Regions from separate parts of the Streptomyces sp. DSM 116793 genome, predicted to be linked through region 1. Evidence: riboswitches for the same ligand, from Rfam matches in the RefSeq annotation. Region 1 holds a riboswitch; the other holds the start of a gene.

Region 1 (3,402 bases):
GTCCCGCCGCAGGCCCGTCGACCGCAGCAACGTCAACGCCTCCGAGGCCGAGTTGGACGCCGCCGCCGGTCCGCGGCCCACCCCGGTCGCCACCACCACCCCGCCGCCCGCGGATACGCCCTCCGGTGCGCAACCGGGGCCCACCGGCGCCGCAGCGCGAGCCGGCGGCCGCGCCCGTCCCGGGTCACCGGGCGAGTCGCCGCAGGTCACCGAGCCGCCCCAGGTCACCGTCCCCGCGTCGCTCGCCCCCGGGACGGTCCCGGCACCCGCTCCCGCCGCCCCCGTCGCCGAGCCCTCCAAACCGGCCGCGGTCTGATCCGCCGCCGGCCACGGGAAGGCCGCACCGGATTGTCGACCTGACGACTTACCAGCCCACCTCCCCCGCCGCGTCCGCCGACCGAATCACCCATAGCCTCATCGACTCCTCACCCCCCGCTCCCCGCCCCGCCCCCGCCCACTCGTCGATCCCCGGTCCCCGGTCCGTCGATCCCTCGATCCCTCGATCCGTCGACTCACGGCTCACGGACTCACGGACACGTGGGCTCGCCGACTCATGGACTCGCGAGCGATCCGACCCACCGAACCCCCGGCTCACCGGCTCACCGACCGACCGGCTCACCGACCCCACCGACCCACCAACCCCACCGGCCCGGGGACTCATCGACCCACGGACTCGTCCGTCCCCGGCACCCGGCAATCCGGCAGCCGTCCCACCGGCAGACAGGAAACAGGCACGCCATGCACATCGACTGGGCAGCACTCGGCTCCGTCTTCGGAGTGAGCCTCATGGTCACCGTGGCCCTGGTGGGCCTGTTCGCGCTCGGCATCGCCGGGCTCTCCAGAGGCGAGTCGGCCACCGCAAGGGGCGGCAGCGCCGCCCTCGCCCTCACCGGCGCGTACTCCTGCTTCGCGCTCTGCGCGGCGGCCGTCGCCTTCGGTATCCATCTCATCGTCTCCTGACCGTCATCTCCTGACCGTCATCGCCTCCTGGCCGGAACCCGCGTCCCCGGCGGGCCCCACCGTGCCGTGTGGGCCTGCGCACACTCTCCCGCCGCAGGTCAGCGGCTGGTTGACGGGGCCCGCGGGGCATGGTGGACTGCCGGGGCAAGTACGGCGGCAGGAGAGGAAGCCGGTGCGAGTCCGGCGCGGTCCCGCCACTGTCACCGGGGAGCGCTCCCCCACTCGGACGTCACGGCCCACAGGGCTGGAAGGCCGGGGGAGCTCGCGGATCCGGGAGCCAGGAGACTCTCGCCGTCGTCCCGTCGAGCCAGGGCGCGGACCCTGAGTGAGGACACACACCGATGCCGGGACGGCACACGGCCTTCTCCCGACGCGGGGTCATACCCCCCGCCCTTCTTCCCACCGCCGTCGGCGCCACCGCGGGGCTCCTGGCCGATCTGGTACTCGCCGACCCGCACCGCGGGCATCCCGTCGCCGCGTTCGGCCGCGCCGCGGGTGCCGTGGAGCGTCTGCTGTGGCGCGACCACCGCGGCTGGGGCGCCCTGCACACCGCCCTGTGCGCGGGCGGCGCGGTGGGCCTCGCCCTGCTGGCCACCCGCGCGGTGCACCGCTCCCCCGCCGCCTCCGGCGCCCTGACCGCCGCCGCGACATGGGCGGTGGTGGGCGGCACGTCACTGGGCCGCGAGGCACGGGCGATCGGCGCCGCGCTGGCCGCCGGCGACGTGCCGGAGGCCCGGCGGCTGCTGCCGCACCTGTGCGGCCGCGACCCCGAGGCGCTGGACGCCTCCCAACTCGCCCGCGCCGTGGTGGAGTCCGTCGCGGAGAACACCTCCGACGCCGTTGTCGGCGCCCTGTTCTGGGGCGCCGTGGCCGGGGTGCCGGGCCTGGTGGGCTTCCGGGCCGTCAACACCCTGGACGCCATGGTCGGCCACAAGTCCCCCCGGTACCGCCGGTTCGGCTGGGCGGCGGCCCGCCTCGACGACCTCGTGGGCCGCCCGGGCGCCCGGCTGACGGCGGCCCTCGCCGCGGCGCTCGGCCCCGACCCGGCCGGGGCGGTGCGGGTGTGGCGCGCCGACGCACACCGGCACCCCAGCCCGAACGCCGGAGTGGTGGAGGCGGCGTTCGCGGGTGCGCTGGGGGTACGGCTCGGCGGCGCGCTGGCCTACGGCGGCCGCGCGGAGCAGCGTCCCGTGCTGGGCGGCGGGGGACGGGACGTGACCGTGGCCGACGTCGAGCGGGCGGTGCGGCTGTCCCGGCGGGTGAGCTGGGGCGCGCTGGCCGTGCTGGTCGCCGCCGGGCTCTGCCGGCCGCGCGTGGGCGCCGCCCGGCGGTCCCGCCCCGTCCGTTCGGGCTCACGGCGCACCGGGGCGGCCTGGCAGGGCGCCGTATGAGCCACGGGCTGCTGGTGGCCGGCACCACGTCCGACGCCGGGAAGAGCGTGGTCACCGCCGGGATCTGCCGGTGGCTGGCGCGACGGGGCGTGCGGGTGGCGCCGTTCAAGGCGCAGAACATGTCACTGAATTCGTTCGTCACCCGCGAGGGCGCCGAGATCGGCCGGGCGCAGGCGATGCAGGCGCAGGCGGCGCGGGTGGAGCCGAGCGTGCTGATGAACCCGGTGCTGCTCAAGCCGGGCGGCGACCGGCGCAGCCAGGTGGTGCTGATGGGCCGCCCGGTCGGCGAGATGAGTGCGCGCGGGTACCACGGCGGGCGGCAGGAGCGGCTGCTCGGCACCGTGCTGGACTGCCTCACGGAACTGCGCGCCGCGCACGACGTGGTGGTCTGCGAGGGCGCCGGGTCACCCGCCGAGATCAACCTGCGCCGCACCGACATCGTGAACATGGGCCTCGCCCGGGCCGCCGGGCTGCCCGTGCTGGTCGTGGGAGACATCGACCGCGGCGGCGTCTTCGCCTCCTTCTTCGGCACCCTCGCCCTGCTGGACAAGGCGGACCAGGCGCTGGTGGCCGGGTTCCTCGTCAACAAGTTCCGGGGCGACGTGACGCTGCTCGAACCGGGCCTCGAAACGCTGCGGGACCTCACCGGGCGGGCCACGTACGGGGTGCTGCCGTTCCGGACCGGCCTCGGCATCGACGAGGAGGACGGGCTGCGCATCTCGCTGCGCGGCACCGTGCGCGAGAGCACGCCGGCCGGCCCGGTCGGCGAGGACGTGCTGCGGGTCGCGGTGTGTGCGGTGCCGCTGATGTCGAACTTCACGGATGTGGACGCGCTGGCGGCCGAGCCTGGTGTGGTGGTGCGGTTCGTGGACCGCCCCGAGGAGACGGCCGACGCGGACCTGGTGATCGTGCCCGGCAGCCGCGGCACGGTGCGCGCGCTGCGCTGGCTGCAGGAGCGCGGCCTCGGCGCCGCGCTGGCCCGCCGGGCCGCCGAGGGCCGGCCCGTGCTGGGCATCTGCGGCGGCCTGCAGATCCTGGGCGAGCACATCGA
Region 2 (3,402 bases), 3.4 Mb from region 1:
AGGATCAGGTCGTCGAAGCCGTCGTCGTCGGGCCGGTCGTCGAGGCCCAGGTCGTGGTCGAGCCGCGCGGCCTGGATCAGCGTCCAGATCTGGGCGCGGATCGCCGGCAGCTTCGCCGGATCCATCGCCGCGATCTGCGCGTGCTCGTCGAGGAGCTGCTCCAGGCGGGCGATGTCGCCGTAGGAGTCGGCGCGGGCCATCGGCGGCACCAGGTGGTCGACGAGGGTGGCGTGCGCCCGGCGCTTGGCCTGGGTGCCCTCGCCCGGGTCGTTCACCAGGAACGGGTACACCAACGGCAGGTCGCCCAGCGCCGCGTCCGGCGCACACGCCGCGGACAGGCCCGCGTTCTTGCCCGGCAGCCACTCCAGGTTGCCGTGCTTGCCCAGGTGGATCACGGCGTCCGCGCCGAAGCCCCCGTCCGCGGTGGGCGCGGCGAGCCAGCGGTAGGCGGCCAGGTAGTGGTGGGACGGCGGCAGGTCCGGGTCGTGGTAGATCGCGATCGGGTTCTCGCCGAAGCCGCGCGGCGGCTGGATCATGATGAGGACGTTGCCGTGCCGGAGCGCGGCCAGCACGATATCCCCGGCGTCCCCGGCGTCCGCGCCGCTCGCGGTGCCGGCCCCCCCGGTCGGTGCGCCGCCGGAGCCCGCTCCCGCCGCGGTCCGGCTGTGGCCGGTCCGGCTGTGGTCGGTCCGGCTGTGGTCGGTCCGGCTGTGGTCGACGAACATCTCCCCCGGCGGCGGCCCCCAGTGCCGCTCGACCTCGTCCCGCAGCTCCTTCGGGAGGGTGGCGTACCAGCGCAGGTAGTCGGCGGCGGGGATGCGCACCGGGTTGCGGGCGAGCTGCTCCTCCGTCAGCCAGTCCTGGTCGTGGCCGCCCGCGTCGATCAGCGCCCGGATCAGCTCGTCCCCGTCGCCGGAGGCCAGCCCCGGCACGGCGGGCACGCCCGTCTCCGGGTCGGCCGCCCCGAGGTCGTAACCCTCCGCCCGCAGCCGGCGCAGCAGCGCCACCGCGGAGGCGGGGGTGTCCAGGCCGACGGCGTTGCCGATCCGGGAGTGCTTCGTCGGGTACGCCGACAGGACCAGCGCCAGGCGCTTGTCCGCCGCGGGTATGTGCCGCAGGCGGGCGTGCCGGACGGCGATTCCGGCGACCCGGGCGGCCCGCTCCGGGTCGGCCACGTACGACGGCAGCCCGTCCTCGTCGATCTCCTTGAACGAGAACGGGACGGTGATCAGCCGGCCGTCGAACTCGGGCACCGCGATCTGGCTCGCCGCGTCCAGCGGCGAGACCCCCTCGTCGTTCTCCTCCCACGCGCTGCGGGAGCTCGTCAGGCAGAGCGCCTGGAGGACGGGCACGTCGAGCGCGGCGAGCGCGCCCGCGTCCCACGCCTCGTCGTCGCCGCCTGCCTGCGCCTCGGCGGGCCGGCTGCCGCCCGCGGCGAGCACGGTGGTGACGATCGCGTCGGCCGCCCGCAGCTCGTCGATCAGCTCCGGCTCCGGGGAGCGCAGGGAGGCGACGTACAGCGGGAGGGCGCGCGCCCCGGCGTCCTCGATGGCGGTGCACAGCGCCTCCACGAAGGCGGTGTTCCCGCTCATGTGGTGGGCTCGGTAGTAGAGGACGGCGACGGTGGGGAGGGGGGCCGGGTCGGGGGCGGGTGTCGCTGCGGGGGCGGGCGCGGCCGTCGGACCGGTGGTGCGTTCGGTGCGTTCCAGGGGGCCCCAGGTGGGGGCGGGGGCGGGCGGTTCGAAGCCGTGGCCGGTGAGCAGGACGGTGTCGGAGAGGAACCGGGCGAGCTGCTCCAGGTTGCCCGGGCCGCCGTGCGCCAGGTAGGCGTGCGCCTCGGCGGCGATGCCGATGGGCACCGTGGAGGCGGCCATGAGCTGGGCGTCCGGGGCCTGTTCGCCGGTGAGGACGACCACGGGGAGGCGGGGCACACCGGGTGCGCCGTGCCCGCCCGCACCCGCCGCGGCGCCCGGTGCCCCGGCCCCGGCCGCGTCCCGGCCGAGCAGCAGGTCGAGACCGTCCTGCCAGGCCCGGATGCCGCCGAGGAGGCGGACGACGACGAGGTCGGCCCCGTCGAGCAGGGCGGGCAGCTCGTCCAGGGAGAGCCGGGCCGGGTTCGCGTACCGGTAGCGGACGGGGCCGGTGGCGGCGCGGGCGCTGAGCAGGTCCGTGTCGGAGGTCGACAGCAGCAGGATCATGCGGGGCCTTCCTCGGGGTGTCCACGCCCCGGGTGGTCGTGAGGACGGCGGGAGTTCCTGACTCGCCCGGTCCGGGGTCACCCCGGACCGGGTTCACAGTGGCGGGACCGCGCCGGACTCACACCGGCTTCCTCCCTCGGGCCCTGCGCGGGCCCGCGCCGTCTCGGTCAACCGAATGGTACGGGTCACCGCGTGGGGCGCGCCCCGAAAGGGCGCGGGGCTGTGCCTGGGGTACCTCTGGGGTACCTCTGGGGTACCTCTCGGGCACCTCTGGGGGAGGCAGGCAGGAGCCCAGCCGCCTCCACCGCCGCACGCCCGCGACCCCCGCCCCGCGCCCCTCCGGGGCGCGCCGCTCAGGTGCAGCCCCGCTTCTTGACGGCGGCCGGGAAGTAGGACCGGAAGGAGGAACTTCGTCTGCCGGGTCGGGTCCTCCCCACGCGGTGGTCCGCCGTGCGTGGCGCGGGCGAGTGTGGGGGCGGGCACTCGGGGGGCGAGCCCCTATGGGGTGGAGGGGGGTGCGGGGTGAGGGGGGCGGTTGCGTGCCGTGGCGTGGGTGAGCGCGGCCGTGGTGGCCAGGGCCGCGCTGGTCCACGCCGCGTGGGCGTAGGCGTGGCCCGCCGTGGTGGCCCCGGCCAGGAGAGGTCCCGCGAACGCCCCGGCGTTGAGGGCCGCCGTGGCGAACGAACCGGCCAGCGAGGGCGCGTCGGACGCGGCGGACAGTACGCGGCTCACCAGCACGGACCCGGCGAAGAAGGACAGCGCACCCTGGACCACCGTCGCGGCGAACAGCGCCGGCGGGTACGGGCCGGTCACCGCCAGCACCGCCCAGCCCAGCGGCAGGAGACCGAGGGCGGGCCCCAGGCCCCGCCCTCGGCCGGCGGCTGCGACCCCCACGGAGGCCCCCACGCCGAACGCGGCGAGCAGTCCCGGCACCGCACCCCCGGGCAGCTGCGCGACCCGGGTCGCGATGACCGCGAGATAGGCGAACGTCGCGAACGTCGCCCCGTTGACCAGCGCCCCGAGCCCCAGCGCCAGCCGCACCGGCCGGGACCGCAGCGTCCGCGCCTCGCGCCGCAGCGACACCCGCCGCCCGTCCGCCCCGCGCGGCGCGGACCTGAACACCAACGCCAGCGCCGGCAGGCACAGCGCCGCCACCGCCCAGAAGGCCGCCCGCCAGCCGGCCCGCTCCCCCAGCAGCGCCCCG

The links. A riboswitch is a leader RNA that binds a small molecule or an ion and turns the genes downstream of it on or off. The one in region 1 is predicted to bind cobalamin.
Region 2: linked by a shared signal. The riboswitch ahead of cobN (cobaltochelatase subunit CobN) and the one ahead of ACSMXW_RS05365 (cobalamin biosynthesis protein) in region 1 are both predicted to bind cobalamin.

What each region holds. Positions count from the first base shown of each region.
Region 1 is NZ_CM170494.1:1,258,555-1,261,956, forward strand. It holds gene ACSMXW_RS05355 (anion permease) at 1-316, shown strand, start outside; gene ACSMXW_RS05360 (hypothetical protein) at 739-960, shown strand; cobalamin riboswitch at 1,124-1,247, shown strand; gene ACSMXW_RS05365 (cobalamin biosynthesis protein) at 1,302-2,351, shown strand; gene ACSMXW_RS05370 (cobyric acid synthase) at 2,348-3,402, shown strand, end outside.
Region 2 is NZ_CM170494.1:4,695,008-4,698,409, reverse strand. It holds gene cobN (cobaltochelatase subunit CobN) at 1-1,931, opposite strand, end outside; cobalamin riboswitch at 2,230-2,374, opposite strand; gene ACSMXW_RS18215 (Cmx/CmrA family chloramphenicol efflux MFS transporter) at 2,697-3,402, opposite strand, start outside.